Regions from separate parts of the Dermacoccus sp. BD5 genome, predicted to be linked through region 3. Evidence: riboswitches for the same ligand, from Rfam matches in the RefSeq annotation. Region 3 holds a riboswitch; each other region holds the start of a gene.
What was found. Region 3 has a riboswitch for thiamine pyrophosphate ahead of NQ706_RS00175 (MFS transporter). Riboswitches for the same ligand answer to the same signal wherever they lie in the genome.

Region 1: linked by a shared signal. The riboswitch ahead of NQ706_RS03080 (thiamine ABC transporter substrate binding subunit) and the one ahead of NQ706_RS00175 (MFS transporter) in region 3 are both predicted to bind thiamine pyrophosphate.
Region 2: linked by a shared signal. The riboswitch ahead of thiC (phosphomethylpyrimidine synthase ThiC) and the one ahead of NQ706_RS00175 (MFS transporter) in region 3 are both predicted to bind thiamine pyrophosphate.

The regions. Positions count from the first base shown of each region.
Region 1 covers NZ_JANJER010000002.1:317,366-327,192, forward strand. Annotated here, with positions in the region: gene NQ706_RS03065 (circularly permuted type 2 ATP-grasp protein) at 1-448, opposite strand, end outside; partial or broken gene NQ706_RS03070 (DUF72 domain-containing protein) at 588-863, opposite strand; gene NQ706_RS03075 (DUF4235 domain-containing protein) at 1,241-1,576, opposite strand; TPP riboswitch at 1,847-1,955, shown strand; gene NQ706_RS03080 (thiamine ABC transporter substrate binding subunit) at 2,011-3,105, shown strand; gene NQ706_RS03085 (iron ABC transporter permease) at 3,116-4,789, shown strand; gene NQ706_RS03090 (ABC transporter ATP-binding protein) at 4,930-6,093, shown strand; gene NQ706_RS03095 (thioesterase family protein) at 6,117-6,959, opposite strand; gene NQ706_RS03100 (M1 family metallopeptidase) at 7,057-8,436, opposite strand; gene NQ706_RS03105 (Pls/PosA family non-ribosomal peptide synthetase) at 8,436-9,827, opposite strand, start outside.
Region 2 covers NZ_JANJER010000020.1:455-10,281, reverse strand. Annotated here, with positions in the region: gene NQ706_RS12290 (DUF3054 domain-containing protein) at 1-4, shown strand, start outside; gene arc (proteasome ATPase) at 141-1,772, opposite strand; gene NQ706_RS12280 (tRNA (adenine-N1)-methyltransferase) at 1,983-3,191, opposite strand; gene NQ706_RS12275 (site-2 protease family protein) at 3,203-4,378, opposite strand; gene NQ706_RS12270 (PD-(D/E)XK nuclease family protein) at 4,428-5,273, shown strand; gene NQ706_RS12265 (CE1758 family FMN-dependent luciferase-like monooxygenase) at 5,567-6,757, shown strand; gene NQ706_RS12260 (CE1759 family FMN reductase) at 6,859-7,569, shown strand; TPP riboswitch at 7,813-7,927, shown strand; gene thiC (phosphomethylpyrimidine synthase ThiC) at 8,017-9,827, shown strand, end outside.
Region 3 covers NZ_JANJER010000001.1:39,809-49,635, forward strand. Annotated here, with positions in the region: gene dxs (1-deoxy-D-xylulose-5-phosphate synthase) at 1-78, opposite strand, end outside; gene NQ706_RS00170 (hypothetical protein) at 251-628, opposite strand; TPP riboswitch at 741-846, shown strand; gene NQ706_RS00175 (MFS transporter) at 1,002-2,168, shown strand; gene NQ706_RS00180 (hypothetical protein) at 2,252-2,890, shown strand; gene NQ706_RS00185 (D-alanyl-D-alanine carboxypeptidase family protein) at 3,113-3,766, opposite strand; gene NQ706_RS00190 (B3/4 domain-containing protein) at 4,118-4,825, shown strand; gene NQ706_RS00195 (AMP-binding protein) at 5,005-6,504, shown strand; gene NQ706_RS00200 (phosphotriesterase) at 6,501-7,460, shown strand; gene NQ706_RS00205 (hypothetical protein) at 7,582-7,824, opposite strand; gene NQ706_RS00210 (ribbon-helix-helix protein, CopG family) at 8,072-8,224, opposite strand; gene acnA (aconitate hydratase AcnA) at 8,368-9,827, opposite strand, start outside.

The sequences.
Region 1 (9,827 bases), on a different contig from region 3:
GCGAGCGACGCAGCATGTCGGCGTCGACGCGGCCCGCCTTGATGATCTCGCCGGGGCCGTAGACGTCGCGCAGGAAGAGTTCGAGCGCACGGACGCGCTGCTCGGCGCCGGCGCTGAGCTCGGCCCAGCGCTCGGCCGAGATGATGCGCGGCACGATGTCGATCGGGTACGGGCGGTTGCCGTCCTCGGAGTTGATCGTCACGCCGAGCTCGGTCAGGCCCTTGCCGGCCGCTTCGAGGCGGCGCGACACCTCGTCGGGCCCGAGCGTCTCGATGCGCTCGATGACGGCCGCGTAGTCGGGGCGCAGCTCCGCATCGTCGGTGACGGATTCGTCGTGCACGCCCGGGGTCTCGGGTTCGTGCTCGCGGTATTCGCTGAACGCCTCGGGGACGATCTCGCCCTCTGCGCCCTCGTCGTTCGTCGCGTTCGTGCCCTGTGCGGTGGTCATGGGCACGACGTTACGGCAGACGGCTCACGTGCGCTCGCGGACGAGGCGGGCGGGTTCTGGTCCGTCGCGCGGAGGTGGGCGGATCTCGGGCGATGGCGGGCGAGGTGAGGGGCCGCATGGGTGAAGCAGGGCTGATCGGTCACGTGCGGTCGTGGACGAAGCGGCCCAGGGTCTGCGCGTTGGCGACGGCGGCGCAGTCGATGTCGTTGTTGAAGTACGCCCAGACGGTGCGTCCCTCGGTGAGCCAGCCGTTGATGCCGGTTGCCCATGCCTTGACGGTCATGCGGAACCCGCCGGGTAGGCGGCGGTGCCAGCCCTCGAGGCTCGTGAGTGCCGGCCAGCGGTAGTAGCTGGCGTTGAGTTCGACGGTGTCGAAGAGGTTCGCCGCGTAGTACTCGAGGCGCACGCGGTCGGCGACGCCTGCGGGGTGGACGGTGCCTTTCCAGGCGGCTTACGTCCCCCCTGACGTGCCGAGGCGCAGTTGCGCTCGGGTGGCCGTGCTCATGTCGTCAGATGCCACCGGAGCGCGGCGTGACGTTCGGCCGGGACGTGAATGTGGACGATGTTCGCCGAGGTGGACGTGAATCGCAAATGTGGACGTGATTCGTCGGTGTGGACGAAATTCGCGACGCTCAGTGATGCGTCGGCCCGAGACACGCGAGGAGGGCCAGGCAGAACCTGACCCTCCAAGCGGACGGCTCCATGCGCGACATGGACGCCCCCGAGTCTGCTGCACCGAGCGTGGGAGCCGAGCCCGCGAGGCTCCCACGCCGGAAAGCGGACGAAGGGGAATTACTTCATGACGACGACGGGCGCCTGGCTCTTGCCCTTCTGGGCTTCCTTGGCTTCTTCTTCGGCGCGCTTGACGAGGGCCTGCGGCGGGTGGCCGGCGGACTTGGTGAAGTAGTCGGCGGCGCGGCGTTCGGCGTACATCTTCGCGGCGGCGAGTGCGCCGGTGGAGATGGCGGCGTAGATCGCGGCTTCGATGATGCTGGCGTTCGGGTCCTTCGCGCTGCGCGGGCTCTTGCCGGTCGTCATCTTCCACGTCTTGGTGGCGGTGGTCGTCGCGATCTTGCTCGCGACGATGCCGGCGCCCATGCTCAGCACCTTCCACACGAGGTTGCCCATGGTGTTTCCCCTTACGTGTCGTCGGCCGTCGTGAGGCGTCGTCGAGCCTCGGGCCGTTGATGTCTTGGGTCCATCCTCGCGCGTGCATGTGTCGCTGCGCCAGTCGGCATGGTCATCGGCCCGGTCTGACGGGGGTGGGCGTCGTGGCGGTCGCCTCTTGCACGGGGGATCGGGCGTCGGCGTGAGGTGCGCACGAGCCGTCAGCGGGGATGCCGGAGTGCGAAGCGGGCCGAAGCGTGTCGTCCGTCGGTGGTCGGTGCTAATCTCGCGCTCGAACGACAGGGGAGCGCAGTGTGCGCTGAGATCGTGCCGCACCCGGCACCAAACCCTCGAACCTGACCCGGTTAGCACCGGCGGAGGAAGTCGAGTTCTCACTCGTCGCGCGTACGTGCGGGCGACGACGTCCCTCACTGGCCGTGAGGAGGAACGTTCACATGATGTCTCGTGGTGGCCGCGCCGTGCTGGCGCTCGCGTGCGTGGGTGCGCTGGCGGCGTGCAGCGTCGACAACAACTCGTCGGGGTCGAAGTCGAGTTCGGCGGGCGGCTCGGGTGCGTCGGGTTCGGGCGCGTCGAAGACGGTCACGTTGGTGACGCACGAGTCGTGGGCGCCCGACAAGAACGTCATGGCCGAGTTCACGAAGCAGACGGGCTACACCGTCAAGGTCGTGAAGTCCGGTGACGCCGGTGAGCTCGCGAACAAGCTCGTGCTGAGCAAGAACAACCCGCTCGGTGACGTCGTGTTCGGCATCGACAACACGTTCGCCTCGCGTGTCGCCACGAACGACGTCCTCGAGCCGTACAGCCCGAAGGGCGCGCCTGCGTCGGCGTCGAAGTACGAGCTGCCGGACGGCCAGGGCAAGGGGCAGCTGGCGCCGATCGACACCGCGTCGGTGTGCGTCAACGTCGACGACGCGTGGTTCACGAAGAACCACAAGACGAAGCCCGCTTCGTTCGACGACCTCGTCAAGCCCGAGTACAAGAACCTCATGGTCGCGCCGGGCGCGTCGTCGAGCTCGCCGGGCATGGCGTTCTTCCTCGCGACCGTCGGCCACTACGGCCAGGACGGCTGGGAGGCGTACTGGAAGAAGCTCATGGCGAACGGGCTCAAGCTGACGTCGGGCTGGAGCGACGCGTACGAGGTCGACTTCAGCGGCAGTGGCAAGGGCAAGCGTCCGATCGTCGTCAGCTACGACAGCTCGCCGGCGTTCACCGTCGACAAGGCGGGCACGTCGACGACGTCGGCGCTGCTCGACACGTGCTTCCGATCGACCGAGTACGCCGGTGTGCTCAAGGGGGCGAAGAACCCCGACGGCGCGAAGGCGCTCATCGACTTCATGAACGGTGCGAGCTTCCAGAAGTCGCTGCCCGACTCGATGTACGTCTTCCCCGTCGACTCGAACGTCGAACTGCCCAAGGCGTGGGCGGCGAACGCGAAGCAGCCGACGAAGCCGATCGAGGTGTCGCCCGCCGACATCGACAAGAACCGTTCCGAATGGCTGACGAAGTGGAAGGACGTCACGTCCAAGTGACGCCCGAGCGATGAACGGCACCCGTGATGGTCTGCGTCGCGGCGCACGAGCCCGGGGCGCTCGCGCGCCGTTCGTCATGGCCGCGCTTGCCGTCGTCCCGCTCGTGTTCCTCGCGATCTTCTTCGCGTGGCCCGTCGCAGCGATGGCGGTGCGTGGGCTCGCGCCGGGTCGGCACGTCGATCTGGGCGGATTCACGGACGTCCTGACGCGCCCGCGCATCCTGCGCGTGCTGTGGTTCACCGTGTGGATGGCGGCGCTCGCGACGGCGTGCTCGGTGCTGCTCGGTGTGCCCGTCGCGCACGCCCTGTACCGGCTGCGCGTGCCGGGGGCGGGGGTGTGGCGCGCGCTCGTCGTCCTGCCGTTCGTCCTGCCGACGGTCGTCGTCGGCGTCGCGTTCCGGTCGCTGTTCGCCGACGGCGGCCCGCTTGCCTGGTTGGGCTGGGACGGCTCGTGGCAGCCGGTGCTGCTCGCGATGGTGTTCTTCAACGTGTCCGTCGTCGTGCGCACCGTCGGGCCGATGTGGGCGTCGCTCGACCCGCGCACGGCGGAGTCGGCGGCGGCACTCGGGGCATCACCGCGGGAGGTCTTCCGGACGGTGACGTGGCCGCAGCTGCGCCCCGCCGTCGTCAGCGCCGCGAGCGTCGTGTTTCTGTTCTGCTCGACGGCGTTCGGCATCGTCCTCATGCTCGGTGGCCTGCGCTACTCGACGCTCGAGACGGAGATCTACTCCCTCACCGTCGAATTCCTCGACCTGCGAGCCGCGGCGGTGCTGTCGGTGACGCAGTTCGTCCTCGTCGCGGCGCTGCTCGTCGTCAGCGAACGCTCGCGCATCGGGCGTCATGACGAGCGGGTGCGGCGTGGCGTGACGCAGCAGACGGCGCTGCGACGTCCTGGGCGCGGTGACGTGGCTGCCCTGACGCTCACCGCCGCTGTCGGGGCGCTCATCCTGGCGCCGCTGGTGACGCTGCTCGTGCGCTCGCTGCGTTCCGATGGCGGCTGGACGGTGCAGCACTATCGCGGATTGGGTGACCTCGGGGTCGTCGGTGCGCTCTCGCAGAGCTGGCGCATCGCGATCGACGCTGCGTTGCTCGCGCTCGTGCTGGGGGTGTGCGTCTGCGTCGTCGTGTCGTGGCGCGCGGCGAGCCCGAAGGGGCGGAGTGTCGTCCGGCTGCTCGACGCGGCGTTCATGCTGCCGCTCGGCGTCTCGGCCGTGACCGTCGGTTTCGGTTTCCTCATCACGCTCGACCGGCCGCCTCTCGACCTGCGTTCGTCGTCAGCGCTCATTCCGATCGCGCAGGCAATGGTCGCGCTGCCGCTCGTCGTGCGCACGCTGACGCCCGTGCTGCGCTCGCTGGACCCCCGTCCGCGCGAGGCGGCCGCCGCGCTCGGGGCCTCGCCGGTCCGGGCATGGATGACGGCGGATCTGCCGGTGCTGTGGCGACCCTTCGTCGCGGCAGCCGGGTTCGCGCTCGCGGTTTCGCTCGGCGAGTTCGGCGCGACGGCCTTTCTCGCGCAACCTGATTCGCCGACGTTGCCCGTCGTCATCTACCAGCTGATCGGGCGCCCCGGTGACGCCAACTTCGGTGGCGCGATGGCAGCGTCCGTCGTGCTCGCAGCCGTGACTGGCCTCGTCATGGTGGCCGTCGACAAGATCGGCGGCGTCGCCGCAGGGAGGATGGGCTGATGGTGGGACGACCCAGGCGAGGCGACGCCGGTCCGGCGTGGGCTGGTGGGGCGCCGGTCGGTGAAGAGCGGGCCAACGGGATGCCGTCTGGTGGAGAGAGGTCCGACGGGTTGCGAGCCGGTGGGACGCGGTCCGAGGGGATGACGTCTGGTGGCGAGCGGGCCGATGGTGAGCGGGCCGCGGAGGCGGCGCGCGGGCTCGTCGTCAGCGGCGCCCGCGTGACGTTCGCCGGCCAGGAGTCACCGGCGCTCGACGACGTCGATGTCACCGTCGACGCCGGGCGCGTGCTCGCCGTCCTCGGCCCGAGCGGCTGCGGCAAGTCGACGCTGCTGCGCGCCGTCGCGGGGCTGCAGCGTCTCGACGCGGGGCGCGTCAGCTTCGACGGCGACGACGTGACGCGTGTGCCGACGCACAAGCGCGACTTCGCGCTGATGTTCCAGGACGGCCAACTGTTCGGGCACCTCGACGTCGCCGCGAATGTCGCCTACGGGCTGGCGCGACGTGGTGTGGGGCGCGCCGAGCAGGCCGCACGCGTCGGGCAACTGCTCGACCTCGTCGGGCTGCCTGGCTACGAGAAGCGTTCTCCCGCAACGCTGTCCGGCGGTCAACAGCAGCGTGTGGCGCTCGCGCGGGCCCTCGCGGTGCGACCGCGGTTGTTGCTCCTCGACGAGCCGCTCTCGGCCCTCGACAGAGGCCTGCGCGAGCGGTTGTCGACCGATCTGCGGGCCATCCTCACGGCCGAGAGCGCTACCGCACTGTTCGTCACGCACGATCACGGCGAGGCGCTCACCGTCGCCGACGACATCGCCGTCATGCGCGACGGACGCATCGTCCAGCACGGTGCCGCGCGTGAGGTGTGGGCCGCGCCGTCCGACGAAGACACCGCCGATTTCCTCGGCTTCACGACGACCCTGGACCCCGACGAGGCGGCAGCGGTGGGCCTCGCGCCGGGGCGTTGGAAGTTGCGTCAGAGTGCGCTACGGGTGGTTGCGACAGGAACGGCGTCCGGCTCCTCTTCGGGGGACGGTGTCGCAATGCGTGACGCCGGGGCGACACATGGTTCCTCGTGGGGCGAAGCGGCCGGAGCGCGTGACGCCCGGGCCCCCCGCGCGCTGGCGGCGAGCATCGTGCACAGCGCGGTGGCGGACGAGTTGACGCGCGTGAGCGTCCGGCTCGATGCGCTGCCCACGCTGGAGCTGGCTGCCGTGGCCTACCCCGGCGACGTCGAACCGGCCGCGCTCGAGCCCGGCGCCCGCGTCGGCGTCGTGCTCGACGCCTCCCAGGGCGTGCAGTTCACCCACTGAAGATTCCCGGGCAACATCGCGCGTCAGAGCTTGCGGACCGTCAGGCTCTGCGCGATGCGTCCGACGGGGCCGTGGACGTCGTGCAGTGACGTCATCGTGACGCCGAGCCCGCTCTCGCCCATCGCGACGGTGGTGTCGAATCCCGTTGCGGTGGGGTCGGGTTGGCGGAAGAGGTGCACCGTCAAATCGACGTTGGGGTACATCCACTCGCGCGGATCGACGCGGACGGCGATGCCGTTGGCGCCGTCGATGACGGAGAGGAAGTGCGTCGTCGGGGTGACCTGTTCACCCATGACGATCGGCAGCTGCGTGCGCAGCCAGACGCGGTGTCGGCCCGGCACGTAAGGTTCGGCCTCGTAACCGTCGAGGGAGTGGATGAAGCCGCCCGGCCACATGCTCGACATGCTGTAGGGGGTGCATTCTTCGAGGGGCGGCATGGTGGGCACGTCGGCGCCCGCCACCGGTGAGGAATCCTGCTTCGACAGACGCCACGCGCGCCCGACGATGATGGTTCGTCCGTCGACGCTGAACGTGGCTTCGACGAGTTCGATCGTGCGGCCGGGGCGAATCGTGCGCACCGACACGAGCGTCGGACGCAGCGGGATGAAGCCGAGGACGTCGAAGGTGATCTTCGCAAGCTGCATGTCGTCGCGCGGCTCGTGCTGTTCGATGCAGTGCACCATGAGCCCTGCCGACGCGGCGAGGTGCTGCTCGCCCTCGTTCCAGGCGCCCTGCACGTGGATCGTCGGATCGAACAGGCGCGCGCCCTCGGGGGCTCCTTCGGGGGTCTCGAGGCGGGGGATGAAGTAGGTGTCGACGTCCTCGCGCGGCGTGAACGCAGGAAGCTCAGGTGCATCAGCTGGCATGCCCTCACCCTACCCATCTGGTGTGACCTGGATCGCTTCGGTGGCGGCGCCGCGTACCCATCTGCGATTCCTGTCCACATTCAATGGCTCGAGCGGGTCAGACGCGCGTGGAGCCTGGCCCAGGCAGCTGCGGCAGGGGGAGGGTCTCGAGCCACTCGGCGATGAGGGCGCCCACGGGTTCGACGCCGGCTGCGGCAGCCACCTCGTCCGCGAGCCGCACGAACTGCTGCGTCGTCACCGTCTTGCCGGTGTTCTCGGACACCCATCGCTGCAGCAGCGTGAAGAACGCGGCGTCACCCATCGTCAGGCGAAGGGCGTGCAGCGTCAGCGCTCCGCGCTTGTAGACGCGGTCGTCGAACATGTCCTTCGGGCCCGGATCGTGCAGGCGCAGATCCTGCGGCAGCCGCGACAGGCGCAGCCACGCCTCGCGCGCCCGCTGGTCGGCGCTCCCGAGATGGATCTCCTCGCTCCACAGCCACTCGCTGTAGCAGGCGAAGCCCTCGTGGAGCCAGATGTCCTCCCACGACGCCGCCGTCACGGCGTTGCCGAACCACTGGTGCGCGAGTTCGTGCGCGATGAGGCGCTGTGCGTCCCAGCCGCGGTTCGCGAAGTTCGAGCCGAACGTCGACAACGTCTGCGACTCGAGGGGGATCTCGAGCGGGTCGTCGGTGATGACGGCCGTGTATGAGGCGAAGGGGTACGCGCCGAAGCGCGAGGAGAAGAAATCGATCATGTGCAGCTGCTCGGAGAACGCCTCCCGGACCGGCTCACGCAGACGAGGCGGGAAGACGAGGCGGACGTCCGTCGGCTTCGCCTGGATCTGACGGGTCTGGTACGGCCCGATCTGCAACGTCGCCAGGTACGGAGACATGGGTGCTGTGCACTCGTACGTCCACGTCGCACGTCGGCCCGTGTGACGGCGGCGCAGCAGAGTGCCATTGGCGACGACGTGGTACTCGGCATCCGTCGTCACGGCGAAGCGGTAGACGGCCTTGTCCGCGGCACGGTCGTTGCACGGGAACCACGTCGGCGAACCGTGGGGCTGCGACGCGACGATGACGCCGTTCTCCAGCTCCTCCCAGCCCGCGTCGCCGTCGAGCCCGCGCATCGGACCGGGCGAACCCTTGTAGGCGACGGTGACGGTGAAGCGCGCGCCCGGCGCGAGCGGCTGCGCGAACCGGATGAACAGCCGCGAACGCTCCTGGCCGAACCGCGCCATCTTCGCGCCCGACACCGTCAGCTTCGCGACCTTGAGTCGGTGATGCAGGTCGAGTTCGATCCGGCGCACCCCGCCGTCGTCGAGCGAGGCCTCCGGCACGTCGTCGACGATGCGGCAGGCGAGCACGGCCGTGGCGTCGAGACGGTTACCGGCGGGCGTGTAGTCGAGGGTCAGATCGTAGGAATCGACGCCGAACGCCAGATCACCGTGACCCGGGACGTAGGGGTCGGCGCCGCCGCTCGGAGTGCTGCTGAACATCAGGAATCTCTTTCGGGTCGTGCGGTCGGCGTGGCGTCGCGTACCTCGAAGGAGGCGCCGTTCGTGACGGGCTGCCCGTCACCGGGGTGCTCGTCGGATGCTACCGGTGAGGACGGTTCGTCGTGGAACTCGACGTGGGTCGCGCCCTGCGAAGTACGCGCCGCTTCGTCATCGTGCGCGACGGCGTCGTCGGTTTCCATCTCGCCGCCGTCGCGGCGGGCGTCGGCGGGGTTCTCGTCCTCGATCCACGGGCCGATGGGATTGCCGAGCCAGCGGGTCTTGTCCGGCACGCTCTCGCCGCGCATGACGAGGGACGTCGGCCCGACGGTCGCGTGCGTGCCGATCTTCGCGGCGGGCAGGACGACGCTGTTCGGGCCGAGCGTCGCGCCGGCGCCGAGGGTGACGGTGTCCATCGCGAGGATGCGGTCGTGGAACAGGTGAGTCTGCACGACACAACCCGAGTTGACGCAGGCGCCGTCGCCGAGGCGGATGAGGTCGGCTTCGGGCAGCCAGTACGTCTCGCACCACACGCCGTGGCCGATCTTCGCTCCCATCGCGCGCAGCCACAGGTTGAGCACCGGCGTGCCGCCGTTGGCGCGGATGAGCCAGGGCGCGGCGACGACCTCGGTGAACGTGTCGGCGAGTTCGTTGCGCCACACGAATGAACTCCACAGCGGGTATTCGGTGACGCGCAGGCGCCCGACCAGTAGCCACTTCGCGATGACGGCGGACGCCCCGCCGAGCGCGCCGAAGCCGACGAGCACGAATCCTGCCGTCAGCGCTGCCAGCCACCACGAGTGCGTGTCGGCGACCCACAGCATCGTCAGCGCTGCACCGGCGATGAGCGCCGAGTGCAGCGACTGCGGGATGATCCGCAGCGCCTCGACGACGGCGCGCGCGACACGCAGCTTCGTCGGCGGCGCGGTGGTACGGGAGGCGTCCGTCTCACCGGCCTGGCGGCGCAGACGTTGCGGCGGCGAGCCGAGCCAGCTCGTGCCCTTCTTCGCCGCCCCGCGTGCGGGCGCGGCCGACAGTACGGCGACGAGGCCGCGCTTCGGCACCTTGCGCCCGGGCGCGGCCATGCCCGAGTTGCCGATGAAGGCACCCTTGCCGACCTTGACGGGCGCGATGCGAATCCAGCCGCCGCCGAGTTCGTAGTTGGCGACGAGGGTGTCGTCGGCGAGGAACGCGCCCTCGCCGACGTCCGCCATCTTCGGCAGCATGAGCACGGTCGAGGCCTCGACCTCACGTCCGATCTTCGCGCCGAGCGCGCGCAGCCAGTTCGGCGTCAGCGTGCTCGAGTAGAGCGGGAACAGCCAGGTGCGGGCCTCGTCGAGGATGCGCATGGTCGTCCACGCGCGCCAGCCCTGACCGCCGTGAATCGCGTGGTG
Region 2 (9,827 bases), on a different contig from region 3:
TTGACTCCCCGTTCGGGAATCACCGCAGCGATACGGCACCTCGCGTCCTCGCCCGCATGGCGCCGGACGAAGCCGAGCTGGAACGCGGCGTCGCGCGGCTCGTCGAGGTGCTGCGGGACTGACCCGTGGCGACGCGTGAGTCAGTTCTTGTCCGCGAGCGTGCGGATGTTGACGATGCGCTCACCGCGGCGGCCGGACACGCGGGCCCAGTCGTCGGGGTTGCTCGTGCCGGGCAGATCCTCGTTCTCGCGGAACTCGTCACGGCACGCCTGACGCACGTGCTCCGCGCGAATACCGCGCTCGTCGGAGGTGATGAGGGCCTTGATCGCGGCCTTCTTCGCGCGGTCGACGATGTTCTGGATCATCGCGCCGCTCGCGAAGTCGGCGAAGTACAGCACCTCGCGCGAACCGTCCGCGTACGTCGCCTCGAGGTAGGCGTGCGCGTCGTCGCGGGCATACAACTCCCCCGCAGCGATGTCGATGAGCGACGCCGCAACCTTCGACGGATCGCCGTCGTGCGCGGCGATTTCGTCGGCGTGGAACGGCAGGGCCGGCGTCAGATACTTGCCGAAGATGTCGCGCCCGGCGACCTCGTCGGGGCGTTCGATGCGAATCTTGACGTCGAGGCGCCCCGGGCGCAGGACGGCCGGGTCGATCATGTCCTCGCGGTTGCTCGCGCCGATGACGATGACGTTCTCGAGGCTCTCGACGCCATCGATCTCGGCGAGCAGCTGCGGCACGATCGTCGTCTCGACGTCCGAGCTGACGCCGGCGCCACGGATGCGGAACAGTGACTCCATCTCGTCGAAGAACACGACGACGGGCGTGCCCGAACTCGCGACCTCGCGCGCTCGCTGGAACAGCACGCGGATGTGACGCTCCGTCTCGCCGACGTACTTGTTGAGCAGCTCCGGGCCCTTGATGTTGAGGAAGTAGCTCGTCGCGTCCGAGTTGCCCTGCTTCGCCGCGACCTGCTTCGCGAGCGACGCGGCAACCGCCTTGGCCACCAACGTCTTTCCGCACCCAGGCGGGCCATAGAGCAGCACGCCCTTCGGTGGACGCAGGTGGTGCTCGGCGTACAGATCGGCGTGCAGGAACGGCAACTCGACGGAGTCGCGGATCGTCTCGATCTGCCCGGCGAGGCCCCCGATGTCGGAGTAGTCGATGTCGGGCACCTCCTCGAGCCCGAGGTCGGAGACCTCGGCGCGCGTCAGCCGTTCGAGCACGAAACCGCTCTTGGCCTCCATGAGCAGCGTGTCGCCGGGACGCACAGTCACGTCCGCGAGCGGCCCGGCGGTACGGACGACACGTTCCTCGTCGTTGCCCGTCGCGACGAGCAGGCGGCCGTCCTCGAGCGTCTCCTTGAGCGTGACGGTCTCGCCTGCGCGCTCGAACCCGACGACCCTGACGATGTTCATGGCCTCGTTGACCATGACCTCCTGGCCGGGCACGAGCTCCTCGATCGTGATCGCGGGCGAGAACGACACGAGCATCTTTCGGCCCATGTAGAAGATGTCGGCGCTGCCGTCGTCATGCGCCGCGATGACGGTGGCGTAGTTGTTCGGCGGCTGCGCGAGACGTTCGATCTCACCCTTCATCGACGCGATCTGGTCGCGCGCATCCTTGAGCGTGCGCACGAGACGCTCGTTCTGCGACGACACCGTCGTCAACTGCGAACGCAGCCGCAGGACGTCGGCGGGCGACGTCGCGCCTGATGACGTGTCGTTCGAGGACGACGTCCGGTCCGTCGGGTCGAACTTCGGGCCGCTCATCACCGTTTCCTTCGCCTTCGGGGTGCTCGTCAGAGCCGTCTGGCTCCTCGTGCGCACCGAAGCGCGGCCCGAGCAGCCACTCGTTCCACCCTATCGACCTGCGCACACCCGCGACGACGAACGAGCACGACCCAAGTGGATCGTGCTCGTTCGACGAGGCTCTGATGGCTGGCTCGTGCCTCGATGACGACGTCTGAGACGACCCTCGCGTCAGTCCTGATCGGTTGCGACGGGCGCCTCGGCGTTCTCTGCGGCAGCATCCGGTTCAGCAGCGACGGACGTCTCCGCGTCGGCGGCCGAGCCGGCGCTCGCCTGCGCCACCGAAGCGGCGTCAGAGCCCGCCGGCCCGGCCGACTCAGGGGCGCGTGCGGTGTCATCGCCCGCGAGCGCCTGTGCCGTCGGGGTGTTCTCGAACGAGCGCACGAGCTTGCGCATCTTCTTGTCGGAGACGGGGCGTTCGCCGACGGCTTCGGGTGTCCACGCGTCGTCGGGCGTGGGCTCCGGGGCGCTGGCGGGAGCGCCGTCGTCACCGTAGGCACCCTTGGCAGGGCGGCGCTTGACGAGCGGCGCGGCGACGCCGTCGGCGAGGCGGCGCGTGGAGATGAGGAAGCCGGTGTGGGCGTGCATGCGGTGCTCGGGGCGCACGGCGAGGCCTTCGAGGTGCCAGCCGCGCACGAGGCTCTCCCACGCGTTCGGCTCGGTGAAGCCGCCGTGATCGCGCGCGGCCTCGGCGACGCGCGACAACTGCGTCGCGGTCGCGACGTAACAGATGAGCACGCCGCCGGGCGCGAGCGCCTCGTGAACGACGTCGAGGCACTCCCAGGGCGCGAGCATGTCGAGCACGACGCGGTCGATCGTGCCCGACTCGACGGTCTGCGGCAGCGCCTCGACCAGGTCGCCGACGGTGATGCTCCACGCCGGGTGGTCGACGCCGAAGAACTCGCGCGCGTTGCCCGCGGCGATGGCGGCGAAGTCCTCGCGACGCTCGAACGAGTACAGGCGCCCGTCCTCACCGACGGCGCGCAGCAGCGACATCGACAACGCGCCCGAACCGACGCCCGCTTCGACGACGCGTGCGCCGGGGAAGATGTCGGCCATCGTGACGATCTGCCCGGCATCCTTCGGATAGACGACGGCCGCGCCGCGCGGCATCGACATGACGTAGTCGCTCAGCAGCGGACGCACCGCGAGGTACTCGACGCCCGCCGTGTTCGTCACCGTCACCGCATCGGGCGAACCGATGAGGTCGTCGTGCTTGATGTGACCGCGGTGGGTGTGGAACTGCTTGCCGGGCGTCAGCGTGATCGTGTGCATGCGCCCCTTGGGGTCGGTGAGCTGGATGCGCTCGCCCTCCCGGAAGGGGCCGCGGCGGTAATCGGCGCCGGTCGACGGGGCGGGGGTCTGATCGCTCTCGCTCATGGGGAGCAAGTCTAGGCGCCCCGCGGCATGGTGCCGCTCTCGTTCGCGTGACGCTGCATCGCACGCTCAAGGTCGGCGAGCGTCGCGATGCCGACCAGTCGCAGCGCGACCGGGGAGTCGGCAGCTGCGGGCTGCCCTTCCACCGGCATGCTGACGGTGACGACACCCGGCGTCGGATCGCCCTCGAACGCGGGCAGGATCGCCATCACGTCGTCCTGCGGTGATGAGATGACGGCGCCCGCATGCGGCAGCAGGGCCTCTCCGAGGGCGCTCGCGGGCACGTGTGGGCGCTGATCCACGGGCACCCGCACGTGCGCACCGGGCGCGACGAGGGCGCTCGCGGCGCCGTCTGCGTCGATGAGGACGATCGTGTCGCCCGTCTCCGGCAGCGCCGCGACGGGCGTGCTCGCGGGGACGGCGACGGCGGGGCGGATGACGTCGGCGACTCGGATGCCGCCGAGGAACTCGCGGTTGATGCCGACGTTTACGGCGACGCTCGCGCCGCGCCAGAGGAACGAGGCGATGAACAGCAGCCACACGAGGCTCCACAACGAGCCGGGCGCGCGTACGAACCCGAGCACGGCCCACGCGGCCACGCCGATGGCGACGATGCGTCCGCACCAGCCGGCGGCCTTCATGCCCGTGGCGCGGTTGCCCGTCAGCTTCCACACGAGCGCGTCGACGAGGAACCCACCGTCGAGCGGCAGACCGGGCAACGCGTTGAACGCCGCGACGAACGCGTTGCTCCACGCGAACGCCCCGAGCAGCAGCGGCACGGCGCCGTCGCCGTCACTCGCGCGGTGGCCGAGGAAGCCGATCACCGCGAGCGCCGCGTTCGACAGCGGCCCGACGGCGGCGACGAGCGCGCTGCGTCCGGGCGTCGCGTCGGGGGTGTCGTAGCTCGTGTGGCCGCCCATGAGGTCGGCGACGATGTGCGTGACGCGGTAATGGCAAGCCTGTGCGACGAGGGCGTGCGCCGCCTCGTGGACGAGCACGCTGAGCAGCAGCAGCAACGCGTACCCGATGCCGACGACGTACGCGCCGAAACCCCATTCGGGGTGCAGCGAGGCGACCTGCGGGCCGAAGATCGCGACGATGATGACGGCGATGATCGGCCACGTGCGTCCGATGTAGACGGGCACGCCGCGCAGCGAGGCGATCTTGAGGCCGGGTGTGGGCTCGGGCATGCCCCAAGACTATGTGGGCCTCGTGCGCCGGGCCGATTAGACTTCTCGGATGCCCGCTTCGTTGTCTCCGTCGCGCGCCTCGGACTTCATGCAGTGCCCCCTGCTCTATCGCTTCCGCGTCATAGACAAGCTGCCGGAGTCGCCGAGTGCGGCAGCGTCGCGGGGGACGCTCGTCCATTCGGTGCTCGAGCGCATCTTCGACGTCGACGCCCCGAAGCGCACGCTCGAGCGGGCGCTCGACCTCGTCCCCCATGCCTGGGAGGACATGCTCACCGACGAACCGGAGCTGGCCGAACTCGCGGGCAGCACACCGCACGATCTCGCGGCGTGGCTGCGTGATGCGGAGAAGCTCGTCGAGAAGTGGTTCGCGATGGAGAACCCGCAGTTCCTCGAACCCGCCGAGCGCGAGCTCTACGTCGAGGCCGACCTCGACGGGCTGACGTTGCGCGGGTACATCGACCGCCTCGACGTCGCTTCCGGCGGGCAGATCCGCGTCGTCGACTACAAGACGGGACGGTCGCCGTCGGAGCTGTTCGAGGGCAAGGCGTTGTTCCAGATGAAGTTCTACGCGCTCGTCATCTGGCGCACGCGGGGCGTCATGCCGCTCATGCTGCAACTCGTCTACCTGGGCAACAGTCAGTTCCTGCGTTATCAACCCGACGAGGCCGACCTGCTCGCGCTCGAACGCAAGCTCAAGGCGCTGTGGCGCGCGATCGAGCGCTGTGCTCAGACGGGTGACTGGCGGCCCAAGAAGTCGCGCTTGTGCTCGTGGTGCGATCACAAGGCGCTCTGCCCGGAATGGGGCGGCACTCCCCCGCCGCTGCCCGAACACGCGGCGCGTCTCGCGCTCGATCCCCGCGCCACCGGCGACCTCGGAGACGTCGATGACGACTGAAGGATGACCGTTCGGGCCGGTCGTCGAAGCGGCAGCCACCGTCCGAGTTGCGCGTTGCGGGCATCTATCGCCTCCTGCACTGCGTCCGCCCCCGCGACGAGGCTGACGACAACCGCTCATTCACCAACGTCCATCGAATGTGGACGAAAATCGCAGATGGGTACGGGAGTCGCGGTTGGGCCGCGCAGGGCCAGGGTCACCGGGGGCGCAGCTGGAATAACCGGCCGCGCCGTCCCGTTCCGCAAGTAGTTGCATTTTCAACTACATGAATGCATGGATCAAGGGAGGCCCTCATGCAGTTCGGCATCTTCACCGTCGGTGACGTCACGACGAACCCGACGACAGGGCGCACCGTCAGCGAGCACGAGCGCATCGCGAACACCGTCGAGATGGCGAAGCTCGCCGACGAGGTGGGCCTCGACGTCTTCGCCACGGGCCAGCACCACAACCCGCCGTTCGTCGCACCGGCCAACCCGGCCGTGCTGATGGCGAACCTCGCGGTGGTGACGAAGAACATCATCCTGTCGACGTCGACGACGCTCATCACGACGACGGACCCGGTGCGCATCGCCGAGGACTACGCCTACGCGCAGCATCTCGCCGGCGGCCGCGTCGACCTCATGCTGGGGCGCGGCAACACCGGCCCGGTCTACCCGTGGTTCGGCAAGGACATCCGCGACGGCATCCCGCTCGCCATCGAGAACTACGCGCTGCTGCGCCGCCTGTGGAACGAGGAGAACGTGACGTGGGAGGGCAAGTTCCGCACACCGCTGCAGGGTTTCACCTCGACGCCGCGCCCGCTCGACGACATCGCGCCGTTCGTCTGGCACGGCTCGATCCGCAGCCCCGAGATCGCGGAGCAGGCCGCCTACTACGGTGACGGTTTCTTCCACAACCACATCTTCTGGCCGCCGCAGCACGCTGCGCAGATGGTGCAGTTCTACCGGGAGCGCTTCGAGCACTACGGTCACGGCCGGGCGCAGGACGCGATCGTCGGCCTCGGTGGGCAGGTGTTCATGGCCGAGTCGAAGGCGAAGGCGATGGAGACGTTCCGCCCCTACTTCGATCACGCGCCGGTCTACGGCGGGGCGGGTTCGTTGGAGGACTACACGCGTCAGACGCCGCTGACGGTCGGCACGCCGGACGAGGTCGTCGAGGCCACGCTCGGCTTCCGCGACTACGTCGGTGACTACCAGCGTCAGCTGTTCCTCATCGACCACGCCGGGTTGCCGCACGCCGAGGTCATGCACCAGATCGAGCTGCTCGGCACGAAGGTCGTGCCGCAGCTGCGCGCCGAGATGGACGTCCGACGCGCCGCCGGCGTGCCTGATGCCCCGACGCATGCCAGCCTGCTGGCTGCGCGCGCTGCCCAGACGACCGACACGCCCTCGGCTGACGCCGGGCAGATGGGCCGCGTCGAGGCAGGTGTGCCGCGCGCTCCGAAGACCGACGACGTGACGGGAACGCGCGCCGAAGACCGTTGAGCATCAGCCCGGTTCGCCGACAACTCGGCTGACCGGGCCGGCGGGCGACGCCGGCGGCGGCGTTCGGCCCAAACTCAGAACAACGAGACGAAGGAGACACGATGACGAACTGGACGGCACGCCTCGCCGTGATCAGCGGTGGGCTGAGTGAGGAATCGTCGACGCATCGTCTCGCCCAGCTGCTGAGCGACGCGGTTGTCGAGAGTGCGCGGAAGCAGGGCAGCGAGGTCGTCGTCGAGCGGATCGACCTGCGGGCGCTGGCGCACGACATCACGACGGCGTCGTTGACGGGGTTCGCTCCCCCGGCGCTCGCGGACGCCTACGAGGTACTGGGCGCGGCCGACGCCGTGGTCGCGGTGACGCCGACGTACAAGGCGAGCTTCACGGGCTTGTTCAAGTCGTTCTGGGACGCGACTGCAGGCGGCGTGCTGAGCGGCGTGCCCGTCATCGTCGGCGCGACGGGCGGTTCCGCCCGACACTCACTGGTGACGGACACCGCGTTGCGACCGCTGTTCGCGTACATGAAGGCGCTCGTCATGCCGACGGCCGTCTACGCCGCGCCCGACGACTGGGCCAGGCGAGGCCTGGAAGCGCGTGCGAGCGAGGCTGCGGATGAGTTGACGCAGCAGCTAGAGCGCATGCTCGGCGGAGCAGACGTGGTGGTGAACGGCGGTTCTGACGCGCGCGTGTCCAAGAATGGGGAAGCGCCGAGAACATCGTCGAACTCGGTTCGTACGCTTGCCGAGACGCGAAATCGGGCGCGCGATCCGTTCGTCGCGGTGCCGACGATGGAAGAGATGTTGCACGGCTGAGCACGACTCGTGACCGGAGGGGTGGGGGGGGGGGGGGGGGGGCCGGGCCGGGGCCCCCCCGCCGGGGGGGGGGGGGGGGGGGGGGGGGGGGGGGGAGGGGGGGGGGGGGGGGGGGGGGGCCGCCCCCCCCCCCCCCCCCCCCCGCCCCCCCCCCCCCCCCGCCCCCCCCCCCCCCCCCCCCCCCCCCCCCCCCCCCCCCCACCCCTCCGTCACGTTCGTCTGCCGGGATGTGCCATAGTCAGAAGCGTCCTTCGTGGGAGTCCTGAGAACAGGGCTGAGAGGGAGCTGATACTGCTCCGACCGCTACCCGACCTGACCCGGATCATGCCGGCGCAGGCAGCCAAGGAGACCCTATGGTCGCTCATCCTCCGTTCGGTGCCGACGTTCGTCGACGCCTGCTGCGTGGGGTCTTGCCGTGCCTTCGTCCGATCCGAAGGAGGCACCATCATGACGACGTTCAACTCCCGCGACCTCGCGGCCACCACCGACCGAGCAGCCACGTCGCCGGCGTCGGCCCCCGTTCAGACGCGCGCAACCACCCCCGCTGACGGATCGGACGCTCGCCGCAAGCAGTACCGCGACGCGGACGGCCTGCGCGTGCCCTACACCGAGGTCATCCTCGACAACTCCCCCGGCACCGGCGCGGCCAACGCTCCCGTCGAGCTGTACGACACCTCCGGCCCGGGCAGTGACCCCGAGGTCGGGTTGTCGCCCCTTCGCGCCGAGTGGATCGCCGCACGGGACGACGTCGAGACGTACGCCGGCCGAGAGCGCACCCTGCTCGACGACGGCCGTTCGGCCGTCCGACGCGGTGAGGCGAGCCACGAGTGGCGCGGTGAACGTCGCGCACCGCTGCGCTCCAAGGACGGTGCCGTCGTCACCCAGATGCATTACGCCCGCAAGGGATTGATCACCCCCGAGATGCGATTCGTCGCCGCGCGCGAGAACTGCGCCGTCGAACTAGTGCGCGACGAGGTCGCCGCCGGACGCGCGATCATCCCCGCCAACGTCAACCACCCGGAGAGCGAGCCGATGATCATCGGGCGTCGCTTCCTCGTCAAGGTCAACGCGAACATCGGAAACTCGGCCGTGACGTCGTCGATCGCCGAGGAGGTCGACAAGCTGACGTGGGCGACGACGTGGGGCGCCGACACCGTCATGGACCTGTCGACCGGTGACGACATCCACACGACGCGCGAGTGGATCATCCGCAACTCCCCCGTCCCGATCGGCACCGTGCCGATCTACCAGGCCCTCGAGAAGGTCAACGGTGAGGCCGACAAGCTGACGTGGGAGATCTTCCGCGACACCGTCATCGAGCAGTGCGAGCAGGGCGTCGACTACATGACGATCCACGCCGGCGTGCTGCTGCGCTACGTGCCGATGACGGCCGAGCGCATCACGGGCATCGTCAGCCGCGGCGGCTCGATCATGGCCGGCTGGTGTCTCGCGCACCACGAGGAGAACTTCCTCTACACCCACTTCGACGAGCTGTGCGAGATCTTCGCCCGCTACGACGTCGCCTTCTCCCTCGGTGATGGCCTGCGCCCCGGCTGCACCGCCGACGCCAACGACGAGGCGCAGCTTTCCGAGCTGCGCACCCTCGCCGAGCTGACGAAGCGGGCATGGCGGTTCGACGTCCAGGTCATGGTCGAGGGCCCCGGGCACGTGCCGCTCGACCTCGTCGAGGAGAACGTGCGCCTGCAGCAGGAGTGGTGTGACGGCGCGCCGTTCTACACGCTCGGCCCGCTCGTCACCGACGTCGCACCCGGCTACGACCACATCACTTCCGCAATCGGCGCGACGACGATCGCGATGGGTGGCACCGCGATGCTGTGCTACGTCACGCCGAAGGAGCACCTCGGGCTGCCGAACCGTGATGACGTCAAGACCGGCGTCATCACGTACAAGCTCGCGGCGCACGCCGCCGACGTCGCGAAGCGCCACCCCGGCGCGCGGGCGTGGGATGACGCGTTGAGCAAGGCGCGCTTCGAGTTCCGTTGGAACGACCAGTTCAACCTGTCGCTCGACCCCGACACCGCGCGCGAGTTCCACGACGAATCGCTGCCCGCCGAGGCGGCGAAGACGGCACACTTCTGCTCGATGTGCGGGCCGAAGTTCTGCTCGATGCGCATCAGCCAGGACGTGCGCGACCGCTTCGGTGACGCCGGCGCCCAGCAGCGCGTCGTCAGCGAGAGCGAGGCCCGTGAGGGCATGCAGCAGATGTCGAAGACGTTCGTCGAGCTCGGACGCAGCGT
Region 3 (9,827 bases):
GGCGGCGAGCGCGTCGAGCTCCTCGGCGGGGATTCGCTTGAGATCGTCCGGACCCGAGATGGTTTCCAGCAGCGTCACGTCTCACTCAGCCTTTCGAAAGTGCAGTCTCCTGAGTCTAGGTCGTCGACCGCGCAGCCGCCATGCGGGCGGGGGCACCCTCCCGTCGCGCCCCCGTCGGAGCCGGTAGCGCCGTCGGAGATCAAAGGCCGGGACTCTGCCCGCCCACGCACCCGCCCCGAACGCCGGCGCATCACAGCCGAGGGACGAACGTCTTGCCGCGCATCGCCTCGTGCACGAGACGGACGGCGCGCGCCGTGGCACGCAACCGCAGCCCCTCCGCGGACAGGTGCTCCATCACCTGCGGCACCGCGCGCGGTGGCAGCTCGTCAGCGAGGTCGACGCGGATGCGGCGATATGACTCGCGCATCGCGCCGAGTTGAGCGTCGACATGCCACGTCGCTACCCAAGCGAGCGCCACCGGGTGACGGCGCCATGCGTCGTAGGCCCGAAAATCCGAGGGGCACTGATCGAGCAGCCACTGCGTCGCCGCCTCCTGCCACCCCGGTACACCCGGCGGCGGCACACCTCTCGGCCAGCCCGGAGGGCCGGTGTTCACCTCGTCCGACATGACCCCAGCGTACCCCATTGTTCGAACACGTGTTCTATTCTATGACCGCCCCACGAGACCCGCAGACCGGCGCGAGACACGCCCCCGAAGCCGGGTGCTCTGTGGCATGCTGAGCCCGTCACACGGGAGCCCGAGGCGCGGGCTGAGAGGGCATCGCCATGCCGACCGTCCAACCTGATGCGGTTCATGCCGCCGTAGGGAGTGTTCGATCCTGGCTACCCTGACGCCTGCCCCTTCCCCTGCCCACGACGATGCGCCGCGCCTGACGCCGGCCGCCGCCACCCCAGAACGGCGCGAGGCCCGCCGCAGCGCCCTCGTCGGAAATTTCGTCGACCAGTTCGACATCTTCCTGCCCGTCATTGCGCTGGGTGGGGTGCTGTCGACGCGTTCGACGATTCCCGACGGCCCCGTCTTCGCCGCGACACTCCTGGGCCGCCCCCTCGGGGCGTTCGCCCTCGGCACCCTGGCCGATCGTCGCGGACGAGCCCGCGTGTCACGCGGCGCACTGCTCGGCCTGAGCGTGTGCACCGGCCTCATGGTGACGCTCCCCCTGCACACCTCGACGTGGGCCGTGGCCGCTCTCCTGGCGTTGCGCTTCGCCGCCGGATTCTTCCTCGGCGGGCAGTACTCCGCGGCCATCCCCCGCGCCCTCGCGCTCACAGAGCCGCAACGACGCGGCCACCTGAGCGGCCTCGTCATGGCGATGTCACCCCTCGCGAACGCCACCATCGCTGCCGCCACGATGATGCTGACGGCCTCACTCGGCGGCGCGTACACCACGTGGGGGTGGCGCCTGCTGTTCGTCGTCGGCGCACTCCTGCCGTTGATCCTGGCCCTCACCGCGAGGTCAGCGCACGCCGGGCCGGCAGGTCACAGCCACTCTCCCCACGAATCCGACAATCGCGATCCCGCCGCGCACGACGCGACCGACGACGAGGAAGAGCGCGTGACGGGCCGTGTCGTGGCCGCATTGTTCACCCTCATGACGGGGCTGTGGTTGTTCACGATGATGGGGGTCTCGGTGCTGACGAGTTCGCTGCGCCCGCACTTCTCCCCCCATGACGTCGGGCTCGTCATGCTCGTCGCGACGGCCGTCAGTGCGCCGACGATGGCCGCGGCGGGTGCCGTCTCGACGCGTGTGGGCCGTTCACGCTTCTTCATGGCGTTCGGAGCACTGGCCTGCATCGCCGCCCCCGCCGCCTATCTCGTGGCAATGCATGCCGCGTCATCGGGCAGCATCGTCGCCACGACGATCGCCGTCGCGACCGTCCAGATCGTCACCGTCTCCGCCTACGGCCCGGTCGGCGCCTACCTCGCCGAACACTTCCCCGAGTCGCGACGTTCGCGCGGTTACGGCAGCGTCTATTCGGCGTCGATCGTGCTGCCCGGCCTGTACCCGTTCTGGCTGCCCACCGTGACGCAGTGGCTCGGCCGTTCGGCCGTCGTCCCGCTCGTGCTTTGCGTCGCGGGCCTCCTCGTCACTCATGCCCCCGCGTGGATACGCGGAAGTAACGTTGGTGGTTACGAGAAAGTAAGTTGAGTGGGTGAAATCAGCTCGAACCGGTGGCGACGCCGTGATGATCTTGTTAACGTCGTGACTCGGTTCACATCGACTATCGAAGGATGAGCATGTTCACCACACGCCGTACCGCCAAGATCGCCCTCGTCGCCACCGCCGTGGCCGGCACCGTCACGATGGCTGCGCCCGGCGCGCAGGCCGCGACGAGCGACACGACGAAGGACACCATCTGGAACCTCGGCTACGACACGTCGGCGACGACGACGATCAAGAAGTCCGGGCAGTCCTCGACGACGACCGGCTTCACCTTCTCCACCCTCCACGTCGAGAAGGGTGACCTGAGCTCCGACATCATGCTCAAGGACTTCAAGATGCCGGTGAAGCTCGGCAAGCTGCAGATCGCCATCGCGACGATCTCGCAGGAACCCGTCGGCAAGGCCGTCGGAACGATCGACCCGAACACGCACAAGATCGTGCAGACCCAGAAGGTCAACCTCCACATCAAGGATGTCTCGGCCACGGGTAAGGGCCTCATCAACCTCGTCGGCAAGAACTGCCGCACGAGCAGCCCCATCACGCTGACCGTGACGGGCAAGCAGGGTGGCTTGTTCGACCCGATCAACCTCTCGGGCACGTTCACCATCCCGAACTTCGCCAACTGCGGCCTGTCCACGAGCCTCGTCAACAGCCAGGTGGCCGGCCCCGGCAACACGATCAACATGACGCTGACGCCGCACGGCTGATCGCGACCGGCCTCACACGCATCATCTCGGCCGCCGGTACCCCACGGGTGCTGGCGGCCGACGCGTGTCGACTGACGGCAACCGCCACCCGCCCCGATAGCCGCTCGAGCATCACGCACCTGCACGACGAATGTGCGGCACATGCTTCGCGCAGACGCGTAATCGTCGAGCAGCTGATGGCCGGCGCGGTTCACCCAGCGGTTGCAACCTCCGTCACCGTCGTCACCCGACGAAGTTGTAGTGCCACCACTCGGGGTTGGACCCGCGCCGATCCATGTAGTCGGGGCGGTCGAATCCGCAGCGCTTGGAGTTGGCCGTCAGCCACACGTCGTGAGAACGCCCGAAGTACAGAGGCGAGTTGATCGCGTTCGTGCGGGCGATGCCGAAGTCGATCGTGTTGCCCAACCCGTGGTTCGAGGTGCCGGGGACGGCCGCGCGGGGGTAGCCGAGAGTGCGGTAGAGCAGCTGCTGACGGCTCAGGGTGCGGTAGGCCTCGGTGATCGTCAGCGCCACACCGAAACGAGCCTTGAAAGCCGCGGCCAGTCCGAGATATCCGACGGCCGCCGCGCGCGAGAGATACCGCGGCTCGTGCGGCAGGTTGCTGACGTTGACGCTCCAGCTCGGCAGTCGCGTGACGGCCGACATCGGCAGACGGCCGTTCACCGCGCGCGCCGTCGTCGCGACGAGGACTGCGGACGTCACCCACCGCCCCTTGAACGCACCCTCGGCGATGCGGAACCACAGGCCGCTCGCGTCGTAAGAGCCTGTCAGCGTCGTGGTGCTCGCCAGCGTCCCGACGATCCGGGCGCGCGGTTCCAGCGTGGGCTGATCGCGCACGTTGACGCGGTAGGAAAGCGTCGCGGTCGTCCGTCGCACGAGGACCGACGTTGCCCCCGCACGGGCCACCTGCCTCGACGCAGGAACCGCTGCGAAAGCCTGCGGCGTCCCGTCGATCACGAGGGCCGTCGTCGCCGCAGCGAGGCCGGCGTGTCGAAGTGCGCCACGTCGCGTCAGTGTCTGCATCGCAGAATTCCCCCGTCACTCGTCGGCGCGCTGCCCGCCCCGCCATCTGCCTCTTGAGTGTGACACACATCACCGCGGCGCGGGAGATCGTGCGTCACGCCCGTGAACAGGGGCGCTGCGGCAGCACCGGTGCGGCCACCGCCTCGAGACACAGCCCCACCCGGGGGCACCCACGCGTCGTGTCGTCCGCGCGAGAATGGGCCCATGACTTCTTTCGACGCCTGGCTCGAAGCCGCTTCCATCGATGACTCTGTGCGCGAACTGCGCCCCGATTACCGTGCCGTTCTCGTCGTCGCGCGGGGCCTGCACGGCGGTGCGTCGAACGAGGAGAGCGAGACGCTGCTGTTCGCCGCCGAGGAGCACGTACGCGGCATGCTCGAGCACACCCCTCCCGAGGAACTGCCGCACATCGCGGCCTGGCGCGATGCGTACCGCGCGTTCGGCGCGAAACCGCAGCGCACACGCAACTCGGCGGAGGCGCTGCTGCGCCGAGCCGACGCCCTCCCCCGCGTCAACGCGCTGACGGATGCCTACAACGCGGTGTCCGTGCGTCACCAGACGCCCCTCGGCGGTGAGGATCTCGACGCCTACGACGGTGCGCTGCGCCTCACGCGCGCCACCGGCGACGAGGAGTTCTCGACGATGTCCTCGGGCGCCGAGACGATCGAGCACCCCGACGCCGGCGAAGTCGTCTGGCGGGACGACGCCGGCGTCACCTGCCGCCGTTGGAATTGGCGTCAGTGCTATCGCACGCGTCTGACGTACGACACGACGAACGCGATCTTTATCTGCGATGTCCTCGACGTCGAGCCCGGCGACGGCGAGCAGCGCGCTACCGAGGTGCGCGACGCCCTGTGCGAGGCGCTCGAGGCCGTCAGCCCCGGAGTGACGCTGACGAGTCGCATCCTCTGATCCATCGGCGGCGCCGATGGTGCCCGGGTTTCGCGACATCGGTGCCCCGTTTCCCGGGCAACATCGGGGCGGGCGACGTCACGTCGCGCGCCTGCCGACTCACTCGAACTGCCGAATAACGCCCAAGAGTCGCCTCTCACCTCTACCGTGATTCACATCACGATGACATGAGGTGACGCATGCCGAACATGGCCGACCCGATCTGGACGCACGCGACGGGCGCACCGGAGCGCCCCGCGCTTCGCAGCCCGAGCACGACCTGGAACTACGCCACGCTGCGGGACAAGGTGGCCGCGTTCGCGGGGCATCTACGTGACCGCGGCATCAGCCAGGGCGACCGAGTCCTGCTCATCGCCCCCTCCGTTCCGGAGTTCGCCGTCGCCTACTACGCCGCGCAGGCCGTCGGGGCGATTGTGGTGACTCTCAACACGATGTCCACTCCCGCAGAGATCGAATACGTGGCGACGGACTCGGGCGCTCGGCACATCGTCGCGTGGCACGCGAGCGCCGTGGCTGGCGAACGCGTCGCGAGCAAGCTGACGATGGACCTCGTCATCCTCGATGCCGGCGCCGGCGCCGCCACGCGGGCTCCGCTCGACGAGCCGGTCGAGCGCGCTGACGACGACACGGCCATCCTGCTGTACACCTCCGGCACGACCGGCCGCCCCAAGGGGGTGCAGCTGACGGTGGCGAACCTGTTCGCTGTGGCGAGCGCGTTCATCACGCAGCTGAACTTCGCATCGACGGAGAAGTTCGGTACCGCGCTCCCCCTGTTCCACGTCTTCGGTCAGTGCGTGTGCATGAACACCGTCATGCTGGCCGGCGGGTCGTTCTCGGTGCTCTCTCCCTTCGAACCACGCGCGATGTTGGCGATGATCCGCGACCACGAGATCGACGTCGTCGCGGGTGTGCCGACGATGTGGAACTACCTCGTCCACGTCGAGGGCGACTTCGGACCGAAGGACTGCCCCGACCTGCGCCTCGCGGCCTCCGGCGGTGCGAGCCTGCCCGTCGAGGTCATCGCCGCCTTCGAGCGTCGCTTCGCCTGCACCATCCTCGAGGGGTACGGCCTGACGGAGACGACGGGCGCCGCGAGCTACCACCGCGACGGCATCGAGCAGCGCGCCGGCACCGTCGGCGTCGCGCTGCCCGACACCGAGATCGTCATCGAGAGCCTCGACGGGCGCCGCGCGCCCGTCGGTGAGGTCGGACAGGTGCTCGTCAAGGGCCCGACGGTCATGAAGGGGTACTGGAACAACGAGGCGGCCACCGCCGCGGATCTGAGCGACGGTTGGCTGCGCACCGGCGACCTGGGCCGTCTCGATGGGGACGGCTACCTGGCGATCGTCGACCGGGCGAAGGACCTCATCATCCGCGGTGGGTACAACGTCTACCCCCGCGAGGTCGAGGAGGTGCTCTACAGCCACCCCGACGTCGTCGAGGCAGCCGTCATCGGCGTGCCGGACGAGCGCTACGGCGAGGAGGTCGCAGCCGTCGTCGTCCTGGCGCCGGGGCGCGAACTGAGCGCCGACGAGCTGCGCGCGTGGCTCAAGGAGCAGCTGTCCGCGTACAAGGTGCCCCACCTCATCCGCTTCGACGACGCACTGCCCAAGGGCGCCACCGGAAAGATCCTCAAGCGCGCCATCGAATGGACCACCGACGAAGGAGCAACACCATGACGCAGGTCCAGACCGTCACAGGCCCCATCGACGTCGAGCAGATGGGTGCGACTCTCGTCCACGAGCACATCTTCGTGATGAACGAGGAATACCGTCTCAACTACGCCGAGTGGGACGAGCATGCCCAGATCGCCGATGCCGTCGAGCAGCTGACGCAGCTCGAGGGGCTCGGCATCGACACGATCATGGATCCCACCGTGCTGGGGCTCGGGCGCTACATCCCGCGAGTGCAGCGCATCGCGCAGCAGGTGAAGCTGAACATCCTCGTTGCGACGGGCGTCTACACCTACAACGAGGTGCCGTTCCAGTTCCACCACAGCGGGCCGGGGCTGTTGTTCGACCAGCCCGAGCCGATGGTGCAGCTCTTCCTGAAGGACCTCAACGACGGCATCGCGGACACCGGAGTGCGTGCCGCATTCCTCAAGTGCGCCATCGAGGAGCAGGGCCTGACGCCCGGCGTCGAACGCGTCATGCGTGCCGTCGGCGCGACGAGCGCGCAGAGTGGCGCGCCGATCACGGTGCACACGCACGCCGCGAGCGAATCGGGGCTCGTCGCGCAACGCGTGCTGGCAGAGGAAGGCGCCGACCTGAGCCGGGTCATCATCGGTCACAGCGGCGACTCGACGGACCTCGACTACCTGTGCCGCCTCGCCGACGCAGGCAGCTACCTCGGCATGGACCGCTTCGGCCTCGACGTGTTGCTGCCCTTCGAAGAACGCGTCGACACCGTCGCGGAATTGTGCCGACGTGGGTACACCGAGCGCGTCGTCCTCGCGCATGACGCGTCGTGTTCCATCGACTGGTTTCCCGCCGAGGCACGCAAGGCGGCCGCGCCGAACTGGAACTACCGCCACATCAGCGAGGACGTCCTGCCGGCCCTGCGTGAGCGCGGCGTCGAGGATGCTCAGATCACGACGATGCTCGTCGACAACCCGCGCCGCCACTTCGGCGGCTGACCCTGGCGCCGAGCACTCCGGCACCTGTGTCCGCACGAAACCCGCCCGAAGGTTGAGGTGATTCGCGCCTCATGGAGCGCGAATCACCTCAACCTCCCGCGCCGCCGAGGGGCCCGCGGCCTCAGACGGACGCAGCGTCGGCGAGTCGTTCGTAGCCGTAGAAGTCGCGCTGGCGTTCGTTCACCCAGACGCGAGGCCCGTCGGGGGCGCTGATGAGCGCGGTGCGCCCATAGGTCTCGTCGACGATCTCGACTTCCACCCCGGCCTCGCGACACAGGCGCTCGAGATCGTCGAGCGCGTCGATCTGGAACGACAGTGCGGCACCGCCCTCCCCCTCGTGGACGAGCACCTCGCCGCCGCCCACCGCGGCCAGAACGTCATGCGCGGCTTCGAGATCGGGGACGACGACCTGCTACGCGCAGGAGCCGACCGGCGCCTCGTCGGAGGCGGCATGCACGCCCAGCAACCCACCGCCCGGCATCTCGAACTCGGCGTACTCGGGCGAGGTCACGACCGGGTCGCCTCCCAAGGCCCGCGCCAGGTCACTCCGTCGCTGGACATCCCCGGTGAACACGATCTGCCTCACCGCCACGCGCTGCATGCCCTGCTTTTCATCGCTTCTCCTCGAGGTAGTCGCTCATGACGCGCTCGACGAAGGCGGACAGGCTCAGCCCCTCGTCGATGCTGCGGTGCTTGATCTCTCGAACCAGGTCGGCAGGTAGGTAGACGTTGAACTGTGTCTTCTTCAGACGACCCTCGACCATCACCCCTCCTCGTTAGCTTGCCAGCAATGCAGCATGGACGACGACGTTACCGAGTCAGAAGCAGGAAGTTGCTTGACACGACGACGCGGCCCGGCTCCCCGAAGGGGAACCGGGCCGTCGCTCGTGCTGGTGGGTCAGATCGCTCAGGCGGCGTTCTTCACCAGGTTGCGCAGCACGTACTGCAGGATGCCGTCGTTGCGGTAGTAGTCGGCCTCACCGGGGGTGTCGATGCGAACGACCGCGTCGAACTCGATCGGCTCGGAGCCGTCCTTCGTGGCGACGACCTTGACCGTCTTCGGCGTCGTGCCCTCATTGAGCGCCTCGATGCCGGTGATCTCGAACGTCTCGGTGCCGTCGAGGCCCAGGTCGTCCGCGGTCTTGCCGGCCGGGAACTGCAGCGGCAGCACACCCATTCCGATGAGGTTCGAGCGGTGGATGCGCTCGAACGACTCGGCGATGACGGCCTTGACGCCGAGTAGACGCGTGCCCTTGGCAGCCCAGTCGCGCGAGCTACCCGAGCCGTACTCCTTGCCACCGAGGACGACGAGCGGAACGCCGGCCTCCTGGTAGGCCTCGGACGCCTCGAAGATCGTCGTCTGCTCACCACCGTTGAGGAAGTTGCGCGTGAAGCCGCCCTCGACGCCGTCGAGGAGCTGGTTCTTCAGACGGATGTTCGCGAACGTACCGCGCACCATGACCTCGTGGTTGCCGCGACGCGAGCCGTAGGAGTTGAAGTCCTTGCGCTCGACACCACGCTCGGCGAGGTACTTGCCCGCCGGGCTGTCGGCCTTGATGTTGCCGGCCGGGCTGATGTGGTCGGTCGTGACGGAGTCGCCGAGCTTGGCGAGCACGCGAGCGCCCTTGATGTCGGTGACCGGCGTCGTCTCCATCTTCATGCCGTCGAAGTAGTTCGGCTTGCGCACGTACGTCGACTTCTCGTCCCAGGCGAAGGTCTTGCCCTCGGGCGTCTGCAGGCTCTGCCAACGCTCGTCACCGGCGAAGACGTCGGCGTACTCCTTCGTGAACAGGTCCTTCTTGATCGCGCCCTTGATCGCGGCGTCGACCTCCTCGGCGGACGGCCAGATGTCCTTGAGGAACACGTCGTTGCCGTCGTCGTCCTTGCCGATGGCGTCGTTCTCGAAGTCGAAGTCCATCGTGCCTGCCAGCGCATAGGCGATGACGAGCGGCGGGGAGGCGAGGTAGTTCATCTTGACGTCGGGGCTGATGCGGCCCTCGAAGTTGCGGTTACCCGACAGGACGGCCGTCGCGGTGATGTCGTTCGCGTTGATCGCGTCCGAGATCTCCTGCTCGAGCGGACCCGAGTTACCGATGCAGGTGGCGCAGCCGTAACCGACGAGGTAGAAGCCGACCTTCTCGAGGCTCTCCCACAGACCGGCGGCGTCGTAGTACGCCGTGACGACCTTCGAACCAGGCGCCATCGACGTCTTGACCCACGGCTTGCGCGTCAGGCCCTTGTCGGCGGCCTTCTTCGCGAGCAGACCGGCGGCCATCATGACCGAAGGGTTCGACGTGTTGGTGCACGACGTGATCGAGGCGATTGCCACGTGACCGTGGTCGAGCGTGAACGAGCGACCGTCGTTCA